Regions from separate parts of the Streptomyces sp. NPDC102467 genome, predicted to be linked through region 1. Evidence: predicted binding sites of a transcription regulator. Region 1 holds the regulator's gene; the other holds the start of a gene.
The links. Region 1 encodes HspR, which represses chaperone genes until heat shock. Its sites were predicted from a motif close to TTGAGNNNNNNNNNCTCAA; they were not measured.
Positions count from the first base shown of each region.

Region 1 (8,497 bases):
CCGAGGCGGCGATCACCTTCGAGTCGACGGCGTCCACGATCAGCGTGTCCACCTTCTTGTCGATCATCTGCTGCATCTGACGGTTCTGCAGCTTGGCGTCCTGCCCCGCATTGGCGTAGACCAGTCGCCCTTCACCGTCGGTGAGTTTCGCGACCTGTCTCTTGATGATGGGGTAATCGAACTTCTCGTAGCGCGCCGCCTCCTTCTCCGGGAGCAGCAGGCCGATCTTGACGTCGTTGCCCTTGCGCACGGGCGCGCTGCTGTCGCTGTCCCCGCCGGGCAGCACACCACCGCAGGCCGTGAGCGAGACCACAAGGACGGATGCGACACCGGCCAGTCCGGCGCATCGCATACGCGTGTTCATTTCGGTACCTCCCTGACGTGGCCGCGACGGTGCGGCCGAGGTGGCTCGAAGCCAACTCGGCCGCCCAAGTCACGTCAAGAGGTGAAGCAACACCGCAACGAAAACGCATCCGTTACTTCCCGACATGAAGCCAGATACGGCGAATACCGGACATCTGTACCCGGCGGTAACAGCCTTGGCGTCAGGCTCCGGCGGGCACCCGGTCGAGGAAGCCGCGCACGGTCCGGATCCGCCCGTCGTCGGCGAGCTCGATCACGTCGAACCCGGCGACGGGTGCCGAACCGTCGGCCCGCGACACCAGCTCCCAGCCGAACCGGGCGACCCGGTGATGTCCGTCGACCGCCCCGAGCGGCCGGAAGAAGAACCCGGGGAACTGCTCGTGCGCGGCGCCGATGACGGCGGCGATCCCGTCGTGCCCGGCGACGTCGGCCAGCGGGTCGGTGTACGTGCCGTCCTCGGTCCAGGCGGCGGCGACGGCCTTGGTGCGCTCGTCCGCGTCCACGGCGTTCCAGGCCTCGAAGTAGCGGGCGACAGCAGTCTCATAGGTACCAGTACCGGCGTTCTGTCCGTTGGCAGTCATGTCTCTCGGCCTCCTGAAGCCCGTGTCGGTCCACACTTGGACCCGGAGCCCGAGCGGAGTGCGCCGCCCGGGTTCCGGTGACTTCAGAGTGCCGGGGGGTGCGCGGCGGGTCGATTACGTCGGAGGTAAGGGCGGCGCCCCGGCGGCGTCGCCGGGCTAGGAGAGCTTGAGCAGCAGTTCGCCGAGTTCGCCCGGCATGGTGATCATGCAGTCGTGGCCGGTCGGCAGCTCCCACACCTGGGCGGCGGTGCCGTTGGGCTGGACCGGGGGGACGGGGCGCCGAATGACGCCCGCCGGTGCGGCGCCGACGTTGTGGATGTGCGTGCGCGGGATCGCGTTCACCGCCGGGTTGTCCAGGCGCACCGGCTGTTGCAGACAGCGCACCGGCTGGTCGGAGAGCATCCCGCGCAGCCAGGCGACGTCCGCCGGGTCCGTGACACCGAACAGGCCGAAGGGCGCGGGCTGTTCGGGCATCGGCGGCACACGCCAGCCGCTCTCGGACTTCTCGGCCAGCTCGATCAGGTGCCGCGTCACGGGCATGACGTCGGCCGCGGACTCACCGTCCTCCGGGACCATCGCGTCGAGGTAGACCAGGTGCGCGACGCGTTCCGGGACCCGGTTGGCGGCGGCGGAGATCACCAGGCCCGCGTAGCTGTGGCCGACGAGTACGACGTCGTCGAGGTCTTCCTCGACCATCAGCCCGACCACGTCGTCGACGTGCGTGTCGAGCCCGACCTCGGGACCGAGCAGGTGCGCCTTGTCGCCGTAGCCGGTCAGGGACGGCGCGAACACCCGGTGCCCGGCGGCCTCCAACAGGGGCGCCACGCGCTCCCAGCACTGGCCGCTGTGCCAGGCGCCGTGTATCAGCAGGAATGTGGACATGGTTGGTTACCTTTCGTGCCTCGGTACTCTTTGAGTACTAAGAACACGCTGGTGCATACCGTGCGCCGAAGGCAATAAGGCACTTTTCAGTGCCCCGGTTCTCTGGAGGTAACCATGGAGCTGTCCAGCGACGCGTGCCGGACCCGGGTGGTGCTCGACATCGTCGGGGACAAGTGGTCGCTTCTGGTCGTGCGCAATCTCCGGGACGGACCGCGCCGTTTCACCGAGCTCAAAAGGTCCATCGACGGGATCAGCCAGCGCATGCTCACGGTGAAGCTGCGCAGCCTTGAGCGGGACGGAATCCTCACCCGCACCGTCCACGAGGTGATGCCGCCGCACGTCAACTACGAACTGACCGACATGGGCCGCACCCTGCGCGAAGCCACCGCGCCCCTGCTCAATTGGAGCGTCACGCACCTCACCCGGATCGACGCGGCCCGCGCGGCCTATGACGCCCGGCAGGGCTGACAGGGCACGGGGGTACGGTCAGGCGCGGCGTGGGCCGGTGATCGTCCTGCTGAGGAGGAATCCCTTGGCGGGGCCCTCGGGGATGGCCACTTCGGTGCCGTACGGGACCTGGTGCACGCTTGCCCAGTCCTCCTTGTCGGGGCGGGGCTCGGTGAGGACGGTGACGGTGCCCTCGCTGTCGTGGTCATCGATGATCACGTAGACCGGGATGCCCGCGCGGGCGTACTCGCGGCGCTTCTTCACGCGGTCGCGGTCCTGGTTGCGCTTGCCGGGGGAGACGACCTCGACGACGAGGCGGACGGCCGCGGCGGTGATGCCGAGGCCGTCGGCCGTGACGTGTCGATCGACGTCCCTGGGAACGATGAACAGGTCCGGGACCCAGGCGCTGCCCTGGTGAACCACGTTGATGTCGTTGCGCACGACAAAGTCGGTCTCCTTCAAGAAGAAGACCAGTTCGTCACGGAGCAGGTTGACGATCTGACCGTGGGCAAAGCACCCGGTGGGCGACACCTCAATGGTTCCTTCGATGATCTCGGCGTGGTAGCCCTCGGGGAGCTCCATGGCCTTCCAGGCCTGCCACACCACCGTTTCCAGCGTGGACGACCCGGCGTCGGGCGAGGTCTGGGCGGTCCTGGTGTCTGGCATCGTCCTGAGCCTCTCAGCAGCAAGAGTGGTCATCGTGGCGCACCTCCTTTCCAGTGTGGGGTCGGTGTACATACGGCACAAGCAAGGTGATCGGAATCAGCGTGGCGTGGGGCGGCAGCCGGGGCAGCAGCCCGGTTCCGGGCCCCGGTAGGCGTGGTCGCAGGTGTCGCAGTTCTGGAGGCGGTGCCGAGCGGGTGGCGGCAGCGCGGCCGGGTGCCTGAACGCGGCTGTCCGAGGCGGTAGTTGGGCCATCAGCCGGTGTGCGAGGAGCGCTGCCGGGCTGTGGATCGGGCGGTCCTGCGGCAGGTCCCGGGTGAGGGCGTGGCGTACGGCGGCGGGGGACAGTTCCCGTTCCAGCCAGGCGGCGACGCCGGGAGTGAGGCGTTCGGCGTCGCGGGTGGAGAGGGCGAGGCGGGCGTCCGTGTGGTGCAGGCCGGCGAGGAGGTCGGTGGCCGCCTGGAGGAGGGCGGGCGGCACGGAGTGCTCCGGGTGGGGGACGGCGAGGGGCCGCGGCTTCTTCGGCGGCGGCTTCGGATTCGGGCGCTGCGGGTGGTCGGCGCGGGCCGGGGCGCCGGGCTGATTGCAGGAGACCGTGCGCGTACGGACCCGCCCGTCGGGGGTGCGTCTGCGCTCGCGCCGCAGGTAGCCGTGGGTTTCCAGCTCGCGCAGGGCGGCGGCGATCCGGGTGGTGCCCTCCGGGAAACGGGCCGCGAGGGTCCTGACGTCGGCGCGGGCCCCTGCCGGGAGCGACTGGATGTGGACGGCGAGGCCGATCGCGAGGCCGGAGAGTTCGCTGTGCTGCGCGAGATGGTTGCCGATGACCGTGAAACGGGTGTGGTGGCGGGAGTTCTCGTGGGTGATGCCGCCGCGAGGGACTTCCGCCGGGATCCGGCCCGGGGCATGAGACGGCGCGCTAGGGTGCTGAGTATCCATCGGGAAGGTGCTTCTTCCTCGGCGGTCAGGCCCTCGCACTGGGATTGCAGTCCCGGCGGGGGCCGTCGCATGTCTGGTGTTGTGGTCGGTGCTGCTGCTGGGGTTGAACGTAGAGGCAGCAAGGGGGCGCCGCGCAAGCTGAGTTGGTGATGTTCACCCGACCGTGTCGCGGGGGGCAGGGTGGGGCTTGGTCAGGGTTCTTTCCCTCTCGACCGTTCCTTTGGTGTTGTCGTCCCCGCCACCGGCGTACGGGTTTCCGTGCGCCGGTCGTCGTACGAGGTCGAGCTCGGCCCAGACCGTCTTGCGGGGGCTCGGACCTGCGATGACACCCCATCGGTCGGACATTTGCGATACGAGGGTGAGGCCGCGGCCCGATTCCGCGCCTGGGGCAGGTAGCTGAAGCTCGGGGACGGCGTCTCCGCGCGCGTCGGTTACTTCGACGCGCAGGGCGCCTCCGATGACGTAGAGGCTGAGCCCGAAGTCGCGGCCGGTCGCACCGGCGTGCGTCACGGCGTTCGCCGCGAGTTCGGCGACGACGAGCGCTGCCGCGTCGAGGTCGAGGGGCAGGTCCCAGGTGCGGAGTTGTTCGGTGGCGAGGAGGCGGGCGAGGCGGGCGCCTCGGGGTGTTGGTGACAGCCGGATAGTGAAGTGGTGGTCGCTACACGGGAGTTCGGCGACTTCGGCGGCATCGGTGATTTCTGGGTTCACATCACTCAGCGTGGCCATGTCCTCGTACGCTCACCAGCGACAGGCCCGGCACGTACGGCGACTGTCCAGGGTTTGTCCAAGGCTGTACAGGCTGTCCACGGCGTCGAGGGGGTACGGACGTTGACGGTACGTGGCGGGAAGCGCGGCACGGCGGGAGGCGGCGGGCGGATGAACACGGCGACGGTGAGTGAGCGGGACCCCGGTGACGCGGACGAGCCCGGCTGGGAGGTCGACCCGGACGACGAACAGGGCGCGGCGGTCGTGGCCACGGCGGGGCGCCAGCTGCGTAGTTGGCGGGAGGCGGCGGGGTTGCGCGTGCCGGAATTCGCGGAGGCGATGGGGTACGGCGAGGGAATCGTCTACAAGGTGGAGGCGGGCAAGCGAATTCCTCGGCCGGAGTATCTGGATCGGGCCGATGAGGTGTTGGGGGCGCGCGGGATTCTGTCCGGGTTGAAGGAGGATCTGCGGGAGGTTCGGTATCCGAAGAAGGTTCGGGATCTGGCAGGACTGGAGGCGCGGGCTGTCGAGTTGACGGCGTACGGGGACCACAACCTGCACGGGCTGTTGCAGACGCAGGAGTACGCGCAGGCACTCTTCACCATGCGGCGTCCCTCTCTGGCGTCCGAGCAGATCGAGCGGGCTCTGGCTGCGCGGACGGCTCGTAAGTCGATCTTCGATCGAGTCCCCGCACCTTCCCTCAGCTTCATCCAGGAAGAGGTGACGCTACGGCGCCCGATCGGAGGCAAAATGGTGTTGCGGCGTCAGCTCGAACACCTCCTGGAACTGGGCCAGTTGCGGCACGTAGAGATCCAGGTGATGCCGACAGCCCGCGAGGACCACGCCGGAATGAGTGGGGAGATGCAGGTACTGAAGTTCGGTGACGGATCGGCAATCGGGCGCTCCGAGGGGGACTTCGGAGGACGCCCCATCTCCGACCCGAAACAGCTCCGCGTCATCGAACTACGGTGTGGCATCATCCGAGCTCAGGCTCTCGCGCCAGGAGAGTCACTGGCCTTCATCGAGCAAGTGCTGGGAGAACCATGAACCGCAAGACCTCTGCCGGAGGCCCCTCCGAACTGGCCTGGCTCAAGAGCAGCTACAGCAGCAACAGCAGCGAGCCTGACTGCGTGGAGATCGCTCACACCCCCGGCACCACCCACATCCGCGACTCCAAGAACACCCAGGGCCCCCGCCTCACCATGAGGGACTCGGCCTGGACGCGCTTCCTGGAACAACTGTGAACCCGGCCGAACCGGCCTGGCGCAAGAGCAGCCACAGCAGCAACAGCAACGAGCCCGACTGCGTCGAGATCGCCCACGCCCCCGGCGCCACCCACATCCGGGACTCCAAGAACGCCCAGGGCCCTCGCCTCACCGTGAGGGACTCGGCGTGGGCGGAGTTCGTCGGCTACGCCGGCCGCCAGGGCTGACGACGGGGTCAGCCCTCGAACTCGGTCAGGTCGATCGCGAACAGCAGCAGCCTGCCGTCCGGCGCGGACCCCGTGGGAGCCATGCCGAGCTTGTCCAGCACCTTCGCGGAGGACGTGTCGTCGGGGGCGGTGACCGCCACGATCCGGTCGATGCCGCGGTCCTGGAGGGCGAACTCCAGCGTGGCGTGGGCCGCCTCCGAGGCGTACCCCTGGCCCCAGAACTGACGCCCGAGCCGCCACTGGATCCCGATGTGGCCCGCGATCTGGGCCGGGGCGTCGGGGACGTACAGACCGACCGCGCCCGCCAGCTCGCCGGAGCCGAGGAGTTCGACGGCGAAGAGGCCGAAGCCCTCGTCGTCCCATTCCTCCTCCCAGCGCTCGATGTCCTCGGCGCTCTCGTCGAGGGAGCGCGGGGCGCCGTCGCCGATGTTGCGCATCACGGACGGGTCGGCCTGGATCTCGGCGAGCGCCGCGAGGTCGTCGTCGGGCAGCCAGCGGCGCAGGAGGAGCCGGGGGGTGTGGATCTCGGTCATGGGTCCATCCTGCGTCATGGCTGCGGGCCGACGCGTGAAGGGGCCCCGGAGAGCGAATCTCCGGGGCCCCTTCACGTACGGATACGCCGCGCGGGCTACTACTCCGGCGACCGCTTCGGCCGCCACACCACCAGCGCGCTGGTGTGCTGCACCTCCTGGTACGGGACCAGGTCGCGGCGGTACGAGGCGTGTACCGCCGCCTCACGTTGCTGCATCGTGGCGGCGGCTCCTTCCACGGCGGCGGAGAGTTCCGCCACGCGGGACTGGAGCGCTGCTACCTGGTTCTCCAGCTCGATGATGCGCTTGATGCCCGCGAGGTTGATGCCCTCGTCCTGCGACAACTGCTGGACGGTGCGCAGCAGTTCGATGTCGCGGGCCGAGTAGCGTCTGCCGCGTCCGGCCGTGCGGTCGGGCGAGACCAGGCCGAGGCGGTCGTACTGGCGAAGGGTCTGCGGATGCAGGCCGGATAGCTGGGCCGCCACCGAAATGACGTACACCGGGGATTCCTCGGTGAGTTCGTACGGGTTGGTGCGACGCCGGCCGTCCATCTCGCTCAAGCTCCCTTCGCGGCCTGAAACAGTTCTGCCCGCACATCGGTGTCCTCAGTCGCCTTGCGGAACGACTCGAGGGCCGAACGGGCCTCGTCGGTCAGGTCCTGCTCCTGAGGGACGGCCACTTCGACCGTCACCAGGAGGTCGCCACGCGTGCCGTCCTTGCGGACGGCGCCCTTGCCGCGGGCCCGCATCGTCCGCCCGTTCGGCGTGCCCGGGGGCAGCTTCAGGGTGACGGACGGGCCGCCGAGCGTGGGCAGCTTGACCTCGCCGCCGAGCGTCGCCTCGGTGAACGTGACGGGCACGGTCACCGTGAGGTTGTCGCCCTTGCGGCCGAAGACGGGGTGCGTGTCGACATGGACCACTACGTACAAGTCGCCTGCGGGGCCGCCCCGTTCACCGGGGGCGCCCTTGCCGCGCAGGCGGATGCGCTGCCCGTCCGAGACTCCGGCCGGGATGCGGACCTGCATGGTGCGGGACGACTTGGCACGGCCCGAGCCCTTGCAGACCTCGCAAGGAGTTTCGGCGATCAGGCCGCGGCCCTTGCAGTCCACGCACGGGTCGGTGAGGGAGAAGCCGCCACCGCCGCCGCGCGAGACCTGCCCGGTGCCGACGCAGGTCGGGCACACGCGCGGTGTGCCGTTCTTGTCGCCGGTGCCGGAGCACGCCTTGCAGGGGGACTGGGACGACATGCGCAGGGGGACCGTCGCGCCGTCCACGGCCTCGGTGAAGCTGAGCGACACCTCGGACTCGATGTCCTGGCCGCGGCGCGGCTGGACCCGGGTGCCCGCACCCGCGCCGCCCCGGTTGAACAGGCCGCCGAAGACATCGCCGATGCCGCCGCCGAACCCACCGGAACCGCCCTGGCCCTGGCTCTGGCCCTGTGGGCCGCCTCCGAAGAGGTCACCCAGGTCGAAGTTGAACGTGCCGCCGCCGCCCCCGCCGGGTCCCGGACGGAACCCGCCGTTGCCGAAGAGGGCGCGCGCCTCGTCGTACTCCTTGCGCTTCTTGGGGTCCCCGAGGACGTCGTTCGCCTCCGAGATCTCCTTGAAGCGCTCCTCCGCCTTCTCGTTGCCCTTGTTGGCGTCCGGGTGGTTCTCCCGGGCGAGCTTGCGGTACGCCTTCTTGATCTCGGCGTCGGTGGCGTCCTTGGGGACGCCGAGGACCTTGTAGTAGTCCTTCTCGATGAAGTCCTTGGTGCTCATCGGCCTCGACGTCCCTCCTCACTCACATCAGTTGCTACTACTACCGCGCGGATGACGTCAGCCCTCGTCCGGGCCACCGCTCTCCTTCTCTGCGTCCGCCTCAGGAGCGTCGGCAGTGTCGGACGCCTGCGCGCCCGGCTGCGGCTCGGCCACCGCCACGCGCGCGGGACGGATGGTCCGCTCGCCGATCCGGTAGCCC
Region 1 covers NZ_JBIWKA010000016.1:22,611-31,107, reverse strand. Annotated here, with positions in the region: gene ACIREE_RS30555 (sugar ABC transporter substrate-binding protein) at 1-364, opposite strand, end outside; gene ACIREE_RS30550 (nuclear transport factor 2 family protein) at 546-944, opposite strand; gene ACIREE_RS30545 (alpha/beta fold hydrolase) at 1,101-1,826, opposite strand; gene ACIREE_RS30540 (winged helix-turn-helix transcriptional regulator) at 1,941-2,294, shown strand; gene ACIREE_RS30535 (Uma2 family endonuclease) at 2,313-2,939, opposite strand; gene ACIREE_RS30530 (helix-turn-helix domain-containing protein) at 3,036-3,872, opposite strand; gene ACIREE_RS30525 (ATP-binding protein) at 4,026-4,598, opposite strand; gene ACIREE_RS30520 (helix-turn-helix domain-containing protein) at 4,749-5,624, shown strand; gene ACIREE_RS30515 (DUF397 domain-containing protein) at 5,621-5,821, shown strand; gene ACIREE_RS30510 (DUF397 domain-containing protein) at 5,818-6,009, shown strand; gene ACIREE_RS30505 (GNAT family N-acetyltransferase) at 6,018-6,542, opposite strand; gene ACIREE_RS30500 (heat shock protein transcriptional repressor HspR) at 6,641-7,090, opposite strand; gene dnaJ (molecular chaperone DnaJ) at 7,096-8,298, opposite strand; gene grpE (nucleotide exchange factor GrpE) at 8,356-8,497, opposite strand, start outside.

Region 2 (8,497 bases), on a different contig from region 1:
CCTGTCCGGGACGACCAACGGCCGCCTCGCCACCCAGGGTTTCCACACGCTTGAGGCCCGTACGGGGCAGGAGATGGCGCACCTCGCCGCCGAGCACGAGGGCAAGCGCGTCACGTACGCGGACACGCAGGCCGCGCCCGTCCCGGTGATCACGTCGCCGGAGTGGTCGGGCAGCGAAGCCGGCGGCCGCCGGTACACGGCCTTCACGCTCAATACCGAACACCTCAAGCCCTGGCATACCCTGACGGGGCGTCAGCACTTTTTCATCGACCACGACTGGATGCACGAGCTGGGCGAGGCTCTGCCCATCTACCGGCCACCGCTCGACATGAACCGGCTGTTCGGCGAGCCGGTCCTCGGTCCGGACGGAGAGCACGAGGTGACGGTCCGTTACCTCACCCCGCACAACAAGTGGTCCATCCACTCCGAGTACCAGGACAACCTGTTCATGCTCGCGCTGTCCCGCGGCGGGCAGTCGATCTGGATGGCGCCGCAGGACGCCGAGGCCATCGGCGTCAAGGACAACGACTGGATCGAGGCCGTGAACCGCAACGGTGTCGTCGTCGCCCGCGCGATCGTCTCGCACCGTATGCCAGCCGGGACGGTGTACATGCACCACGCGCAGGAACGCACCGTCAACGTCCCGAAGGCCGAGACGACCGGCAAGCGCGGCGGCATCCACAACTCGCTCACCCGGCTCATCCTCAAGCCGTCCCATCTCATCGGCGGCTACGCCCAGTTGTCGTGGGCGTTCAACTACCTCGGCCCGACGGGCAACCAGCGAGACGAAGTCACCGTCATCCGGCGCCGCTCGCAGAAGGTGGAGTACTGAACCCATGCCCCGTGACGAAGTCACTATTGGACGCTGTATGGCTCAGATCGCGATGGTCATGAACCTCGACAAGTGCATCGGCTGCCACACCTGCTCGGTCACCTGCAAGCAGGCGTGGACCAACCGCAACGGCATGGAGTACGTCTGGTTCAACAACGTCGAGACCCGCCCGGGGCAGGGCTATCCGCGCCGCTACGAGGACCAGGAGAAGTGGCGCGGCGGCTGGGAGCTGAACAAGAAGGGCGCCCTGAAACTGAAGGGCGGCGGCCGCTTCCAGAAGCTCGCCGGCATCTTCTCCAATCCCAAGCTGCCCGAGATCAAGGACTACTACGAGCCCTGGACGTACGACTACAAGAACCTGACCGAGGCCCCGCTGGGCGACGACTATCCGGTGGCACAGCCCCGTTCGCAGATCACCGGCAAGCCGATGAAGATCGAGTGGTCGTCGAACTGGGACGACAACCTGGGCGGCGCGACCGAGTACGGCGATCTCGACCCGATGGTGCAGAAGACGCGCCAACAGGCGGCGGACAAGGTGCAGTTCGCGTTCGAGCAGACCTTCATGTTCTATCTGCCGCGCATCTGCGAGCACTGCCTGAACCCGTCCTGCGTGGCGTCCTGCCCGTCCGGCGCGATGTACAAGCGCGAGGAGGACGGCATCGTCCTGGTCGACCAGGACCAGTGCCGCGGCTGGCGGATGTGCGTGACGGGATGCCCGTACAAGAAGGTCTACTTCAACCACCGCACCGGCAAGGCCGAGAAGTGCACGATGTGCTACCCGCGTATCGAGGTGGGCCTGCCGACCGTCTGCTCGGAGACGTGCGTGGGGCGCCTGCGCTATCTCGGAGTCATCCTCTACGACGCCGACAAGGTGACGGAGGCCGCGCAGACCACGGACGAAACCGGGCTGTACGAGGCCCAGTTGGGCGTCTTCCTCGATCCGGAGGACCCCGCTGTGCGGAGGGCCGCCGAGGAGGCGGGCATCCCGTACGACTGGGTGGAGGCGGCGCGCCGCTCCCCGGTCCACGCGCTCATCAGCAAGTACAAGGTGGCGCTTCCGCTGCACCCGGAGTACCGGACGATGCCGATGGTCTGGTACATCCCGCCGCTCTCGCCCGTCGTCGACGCGCTCAGCGAGACGGGCCACGACGGCGAGGACCACACCAACCTCTTCGGCGCGATCGACACGCTGCGCATCCCGCTGGAGTACCTGGCGGAGATCTTCACGGCGGGCGATGTGGCGCCCGTGCGCTCCTCCCTGGAGAAACTCGCGGCGATGCGCTCGCACATGCGGGCCATCAACCTCGGTGACCGGCCGGACAGTTCGATCGCCGAATCGGTCGGCATGGCGGCCGACGAGATCGAGGCGATGTACCGGCTCCTGGCCATCGCCAAGTACGAGGACCGGTACGTGATCCCGACGGCCGCGGTCGGTGACGCGCAGCGCCTGGAGGAGTCGGCGCTGCCGGACTCCTGCAGCCTCGACTACGAGGACGGCCCCGGCATGGGCGGCGAGGGCCCCTTCGGCGGTGACTCCGGCAACACCACGACCGGCGGCCGCAAACTGCTGCCCGTCGTCTCCGTCGAGAACTTCCACCTCACCAAGCGCCGCCAGACCGCCGACGACCCGAAGGAGAGCCCGTGACCGGCCCCTCAGCACTCCTGCACCAGGCGGCGGCGCTCTGTCTCACTTACCCCGACGAGGAGTTGTACGAGCGGCTGCCGCTGGTGCGGGCCGCCGCGCCGCGCCTCGCCCCGTTCGTCGACCACGCCGAGGCCACGCCGCCGGCCGACCTCGCGGCCCATTACGTCCAGGTCTTCGACTTCAAGAACCGGCACAGCCTGTACCTGACGTGGTGGCGCGACGGCGACACCCGGCGGCGCGGCATGTCGCTGGTCCGCATGAAGGAGGTGTACCGGGAGCACGGCATGGAGTTCACCGGCGAGGAGCTTCCCGACTTCCTGCCCGCCGTTCTGGAGTTCTCGGCGCAGGCAGGACCGTTCCTCCTGGAGGAGCACCGCAGCGGCCTCGAACTGCTGCGCCTGGCCCTCACCGAACACGGCACGCCGTACGCGACCGTGCTCACCGCCGTCTGCGCCTCGCTGCCGGGGCCCTCCCCCAAGGACAAGGCCGAGGCGATGGCGCTGGCCCGCTCGGGCCCGCCCCGCGAAGAGGTCGGCCTGGAACCCTTCGGCGACCTCGGCGTCGGCCATGACCCCCTGCCGCTGTTCGTGAAGGAGCACGCCCCGTGACCACGCTGCTCTGGGGCGCCCTGCCCTACATCGCCTTCGTGCTGCTGATCGCGGGCACGATCTGGCGCTTCCGCTACGACAAGTTCGGCTGGACGACGCGCTCCTCGCAGATCTACGAGTCGAAGCTGCTGAACATCGCCTCGCCGGTCTTCCACTACGGCATCCTGTTCGTCCTCGTCGGACACCTCGTCGGACTGTTCATCCCGATGTCGTGGACCGACACGGTGGGCGTCAGCGAGCACACGTACCACCTGTTCTCGCTGATCGGGGGCACGTTCGCCGGTGTCCTGACCGTCTGCGGCATCTTCATGCTGCTGTACCGGCGCCGCACGAAGGCCCCCGTCTTCCGCGCGACGACCCGCAACGACAAGCTCATGTACGTGGTGCTGCTCGGGTCCATCGTGCTCGGCATGACGGCCAAGCTCACGCACTCCTCGGGCGACGGCTACAACTACCGCGAGTCCATCGGCCCCTGGGCCCGCAGCCTGTTCACGCTCAGCCCGGACACCTGGCGGATGGAGGGCGTACCCGTGCTCTATCAGATTCATGCAGTAGTGGGCATGTCACTCATCGCGCTGGTACCGTTCACCCGGCTCGTGCATATGTTCAGCGCGCCGGTGCAGTACTTGTTCCGTCCGTACGTGGTCTATCGCAGTCGCGACCAGCGACGGCTGACCTCGCGGCCGGAGCGACGGGGGTGGGAGCGCACCGGCTCATAGCCGCTGCTTGTCGTAATCGTCACGTGGGGAGACGTGAGACGTGAGTGAACGACGGCCCGCACCCACCGTGGGCCAGGTCGTCCTCGGCCGACGCCTGCGTGATCTGCGGGAGGCCGCGGGACTCAAACGCGACGACGCCGCCCGCGCACTGCGGGTGACCGGGGCGACCATACGCAGGATGGAGACCGCCGAGGTCTCGCTCAAGATCCCGTACGTTCAGATGCTCCTGGAGCTGTACGAGGTCCCCGAGCGGGAGATAGAGGCGTTCGTCGCGCTCGCCGAGGAGGCGAACCTGCCCGGCTGGTGGCAGCGGTTCCACGACGTGCTGCCGGACTGGTTCAGCCTGTACGTCAGCCTGGAGGGCGCGGCGGAGATGATCCGTGCCTACGAACCGCACTTCGTGCCGGGCCTGTTGCAGACCGAGGAGTACGCGCGGGCCGTCTTCGACGCCGGCACGGTGGGCCGCTCGAAGCCCGACGAGATCGACCGGCACGTGTCGCTGCGCCTGGCCCGCCAGTCGCTGCTCACGCGGGAGGACGCGCCGCACCTGTGGGTCGTCATGGACGAGACGGTGCTGCGGCGTCCGCCCGGCGGCGCGGCGGTGCTCCGCGGGCAGCTGGACCACCTCATCGACGTGTCCCGGCTCCCCCATGTGACGCTCCAGATAGCCGAGTTCGCCAGCGGCCCGCACCCCGGCACGTTCGGCCCGTTCACCCTGTTCCGTTTCCCCGTACGGGAGTTGCCGGACATGGTGTACAGCGAGTACGTCACCGGGGCGCTGTACCTCGACTCTCGCGACGAGGTGGGCATGCACCTGGAGGTCCTGGACCATCTGGTGGCCCAGGCGGCGAGCGCGGAGCGGACGCTGGAGATCCTGGAGAAGTGGCGGGCTCACCTGAGCCCGTCGGGCGACTGAGGCCTACGAGGCCGTACCCTTCTCGCCACCTTTCTCGCCGCCACCTTTCTCGTCGCCTTTCTCGTCGTCCACGATCTCGGCGTCGACCACGTCGTCCCCGGACTCGTCCTCCGAGGGCCGGGCGCTGTCCGCACCCTGGTACATGGCCTGGCCCACCTTCTGGCTGACGGTGGCCAGTTTCCGCACCCCTTCGCGGAGGGCGTTCGGGTCCGGCGGGTCGGTGGCCAGGGTGGCCTTCAACTCCCCTGCGGCGTCCTGCACTTCGGTGCGGATGTCCGGCGGTATCCGCTCCTCGTTGTCCCGCAGGAACCGCTCCGTCCGATAGACGAGCTGCTCCGCCTCGTTACGGGCCTCGGCGGCTTCCTTGCGCTTGCGGTCCTCCTCGGCGTGCGTCTCGGCCTCCCGCATCATGCGGTCGATCTCGTCCTTCGGCAGGGCCGAGCCGCCCGTCACCGTCATCTTCTGCTCGCGCCCGGTGGCCAGGTCCTTCGCCGAGACGTGCATGATCCCGTTGGCGTCGATGTCGAAGGTGACCTCGATCTGCGGGACGCCACGCGGCGCGGGCGGCAGGCCCGTCAGGTCGAAGACGCCGAGCTTCTTGTTGTAGGCGGCGATGTCGCGCTCACCCTGGAAGACCTGGATGCCGACGGACGGCTGGTTGTCGGTGGCGGTGGTGAAGATCTCGGAACGCCGGGTGGGGATGGTCGTGTTGCGCTCGATGAGCTTCGTCATGACCCCGCCCTTGGTCTCGATGCCGAGAGAGAGCGGCGTCACGTCGAGCAGCAGCACGTCCTTGACGTCGCCGCGGATGACACCGGCCTGCAGGGCCGCGCCCACGGCGACCACCTCATCCGGATTGACGCCTTTGTGTGGGTCCTTTCCGGTCAACTCCCTTACCAGATCGGTCACCGCGGGCATCCGTGTCGATCCACCGACGAGGATGACGTGGTCGACGGCCGACAGCTCCACACCCGCGTCCTTCACGGCCTGATGGAAGGGCTTCTTGCAGCGGTCGAGCAAGTCGGCCGTCAGTTCCTGGAACTGAGCGCGGGTCAGCTTCTCGTCCAGGTGCAGCGGCCCCTGCGCCGTCGCCGTGATGTACGGCAGATTCACGGTCGTCTCGCTCGACGACGACAGCTCGATCTTCGCCTTCTCGGCGCCCTCGCGCAGCCGCTGCACCGCCATCTTGTCGCCGCCGAGGTCGATGCCGTGCGCGTTCTTGAACTGCCGGACGAGGTGGTCGACGAGGCGCTGGTCCCAGTCGTCGCCGCCCAACTGGGTGTCCCCGTTGGTGGCCTTGACCTCGATGACGCCGTCGCCCATCTCCAGGAGCGACACGTCGAACGTACCGCCGCCCAGGTCGAAGACGAGGACCGTCTGTTCGTCGCCCTTGTCGAGGCCGTACGCGAGGGCGGCCGCCGTCGGCTCGTTGATGATGCGCAGCACCTTCAGGCCCGCGATCTCGCCGGCCTCTTTGGTGGCCTGACGCTGCGCGTCGTCGAAGTAGGCGGGCACGGTGACGACGGCGTCGGTCACGTCCTCGCCGAGGTACGCCTCGGCGTCGCGCTTGAGCTTCTGCAGCACGCGGGCCGCGAGCTCCTGGGCGCTGTAGCGGGCGCCGTCGATGGTGCCGCTGTCCGGGAAGTGCCAACTCCCGTCGCCCATATGGCGTTTGACGGAGCGCGCGGTGCGCTCCACGTTCGTCACGGCTTGCCGCTTGGCGACCTCGCCGACCAGCACCTCGGCCGTCGACGTCCTGGCGAAGGCGACCACGGAGGGGGTGGTGCGCGCGCCCTCCGCGTTGACGACGACGGTGGGCTCACCACCCTCCAATACGGCCACCACCGAATTTGTCGTACCGAGATCGATTCCGACCGCACGCGCCATGACGCGTCCCCTCTCACAGAAGCAGGCCCGCTCAAGTCGTTCCGGACACCGGGTTGTCCCGGTAACCAGCACAAAACTTGAGCGGGCCCGTGTCAAGGGGGCAGGGGGTCGAGGGACCGCCCTCAGGCCAGCTTGGCCGTCAGCGTGATCGTTGTACCCGCGAGCGCCTGGCTCACCGGGCAGTTCTTCTTGGCGTCCTCGGCGGCCGCGGTGAAGCCCTGCTCGTCGAGGCCAGGCACGGTGCCCTCGACGGTGAGGTGGATGCCCTTGATGCCCTCACCCGGCTGGAACGTCACGTCCGCGGAGGTGACCAGCTTGGTGGGCGGTGTACCGGCACCGGCCAGGCCGTGCGAGAGCGCCATGGAGAAGCAGGACGAGTGCGCGGCCGCGATCAGTTCCTCGGGGCTCGTCTTGCCGTTCGCCTGCTCGGCGCGCGACGGCCACGACACCGGCTGCTCGCCGATCCCGGAGGAGTCGAAGGTGACGACGCCGTTGCCCTCGAGCAGGTTGCCTTCCCACACCGTATGTGCGGAGCGCGTGGTTGCCACGATGGATCCCTTCCGTACGGTCCCCTGCGGCGGGACCGTTTCCGATTGTCTCTGACCTCCATCCGACCACATGTGGCACCGGCGCACCCGGAAGACCGGGCCCCGGGCCGTGCCGCGGTCACCATGGCCGGAATGCGCGCTGGGCAAGACCCCACGACGGTGACACTTTGAGGCCCCCGACCACGGGGATCCGCACGGGGTTTCGCAGGGGGTTTGGCCATGCGCATGATTTATTCGGACCGCGGCCCGTCACCACTGGAGACCGGGAAGCCCGGCGCGGCCGACCGTGACTCGACGTCCGGCTGGTGGGGCGCGTTCAGCATCCAGAAGTTCGTGAACCAGAACCCGCTCTCGCACACGCACGAGGACGCCACCGGCTGGCTGGCGTACCTCCAGCAGTTCTACGACCGCAACTTCTGGTTCGCGGACAACGGCGCGCAGGTCTGGGCGTACGAGGAGACGTACGACAACTGGCAGGACCGGTACGGCCTGGACGCCGTCGTCGCCGTGTACCACTCGGGCCACGGTGGGATGGACGGCAACGGCGTGTTCTTCGCGCCGCTGGGCGCCACCTGGGACAACCGCTCGGACGCGGTGTCCAACCGGATGGCGTTCGGCAACGAACGGGTCAACTACGTGTTCTGGTCGACGTGCAACTCACTGCGCGTCCTCGACGGGCACTCGCCGGTGCGTACGTGGGCGGGCCCCAACCTGGGCTCCCGGATGATCTTCGGGTTCGAGACGACGAGCATCGACAGCCCGGACTACGGCAGGAAGTTCTGGGAGAAGTGGCGGGCAGGACAGACGTACTGCGACGCATGGCTCAACGCGAGCTGGGACATCTACCACGGGCAGGCCCCGTCGGTCGCGGCCACCGGCGCCACCCAGGCCGAGGCGACCGGCCGCCTCGACGCCGAACGCAACTTCTTCCGCGAGCACGTCTCCGACGCCTGGTACGCCTGGCGCTGGTACTACGCCCGCGAGGGTCTGCGCGACCCGATGACGCAGGCGCCGTCGGAGCCGCAGATCGTGCAGCTGATGCCGCGCGACCCCGGTCAGGAACTCACCGGGCTCGGGCAGCTCGCGCACTTCCCGCAGGCCGCGCTCCAGGAGGTCCAGGTCGAACGGCAGGGCGTGCTGAGCGCGAACTCGGGCGACCGGTTCGTGTCGACGGCGCCGGGGGCGGTGCGCTGGGTGAAGCTGGCCGAGGCCAACCACCGCAACACCCGGCAGCTGCCGACCGAGCGCGCGGTCGAGCTGGCCCGGGAGTTCGTCGAGCAGCACGGGGAGGCGACGGGCGGCGCCGAGCTGGTCGTCGACGGCGTGCACGACCTGATGCAGA
Region 2 covers NZ_JBIWKA010000006.1:188,505-197,001, forward strand. Annotated here, with positions in the region: gene ACIREE_RS14030 (nitrate reductase subunit alpha) at 1-832, shown strand, start outside; gene narH (nitrate reductase subunit beta) at 870-2,477, shown strand; gene narJ (nitrate reductase molybdenum cofactor assembly chaperone) at 2,474-3,085, shown strand; gene narI (respiratory nitrate reductase subunit gamma) at 3,082-3,804, shown strand; gene ACIREE_RS14050 (helix-turn-helix domain-containing protein) at 3,845-4,720, shown strand; gene dnaK (molecular chaperone DnaK) at 4,724-6,607, opposite strand; gene ACIREE_RS14060 (OsmC family protein) at 6,730-7,155, opposite strand; gene ACIREE_RS14065 (DUF6345 domain-containing protein) at 7,375-8,497, shown strand, end outside.
Region 2: a site for HspR is predicted at 6,685-6,703, ahead of dnaK (molecular chaperone DnaK). Genes of this name have one in related genera too.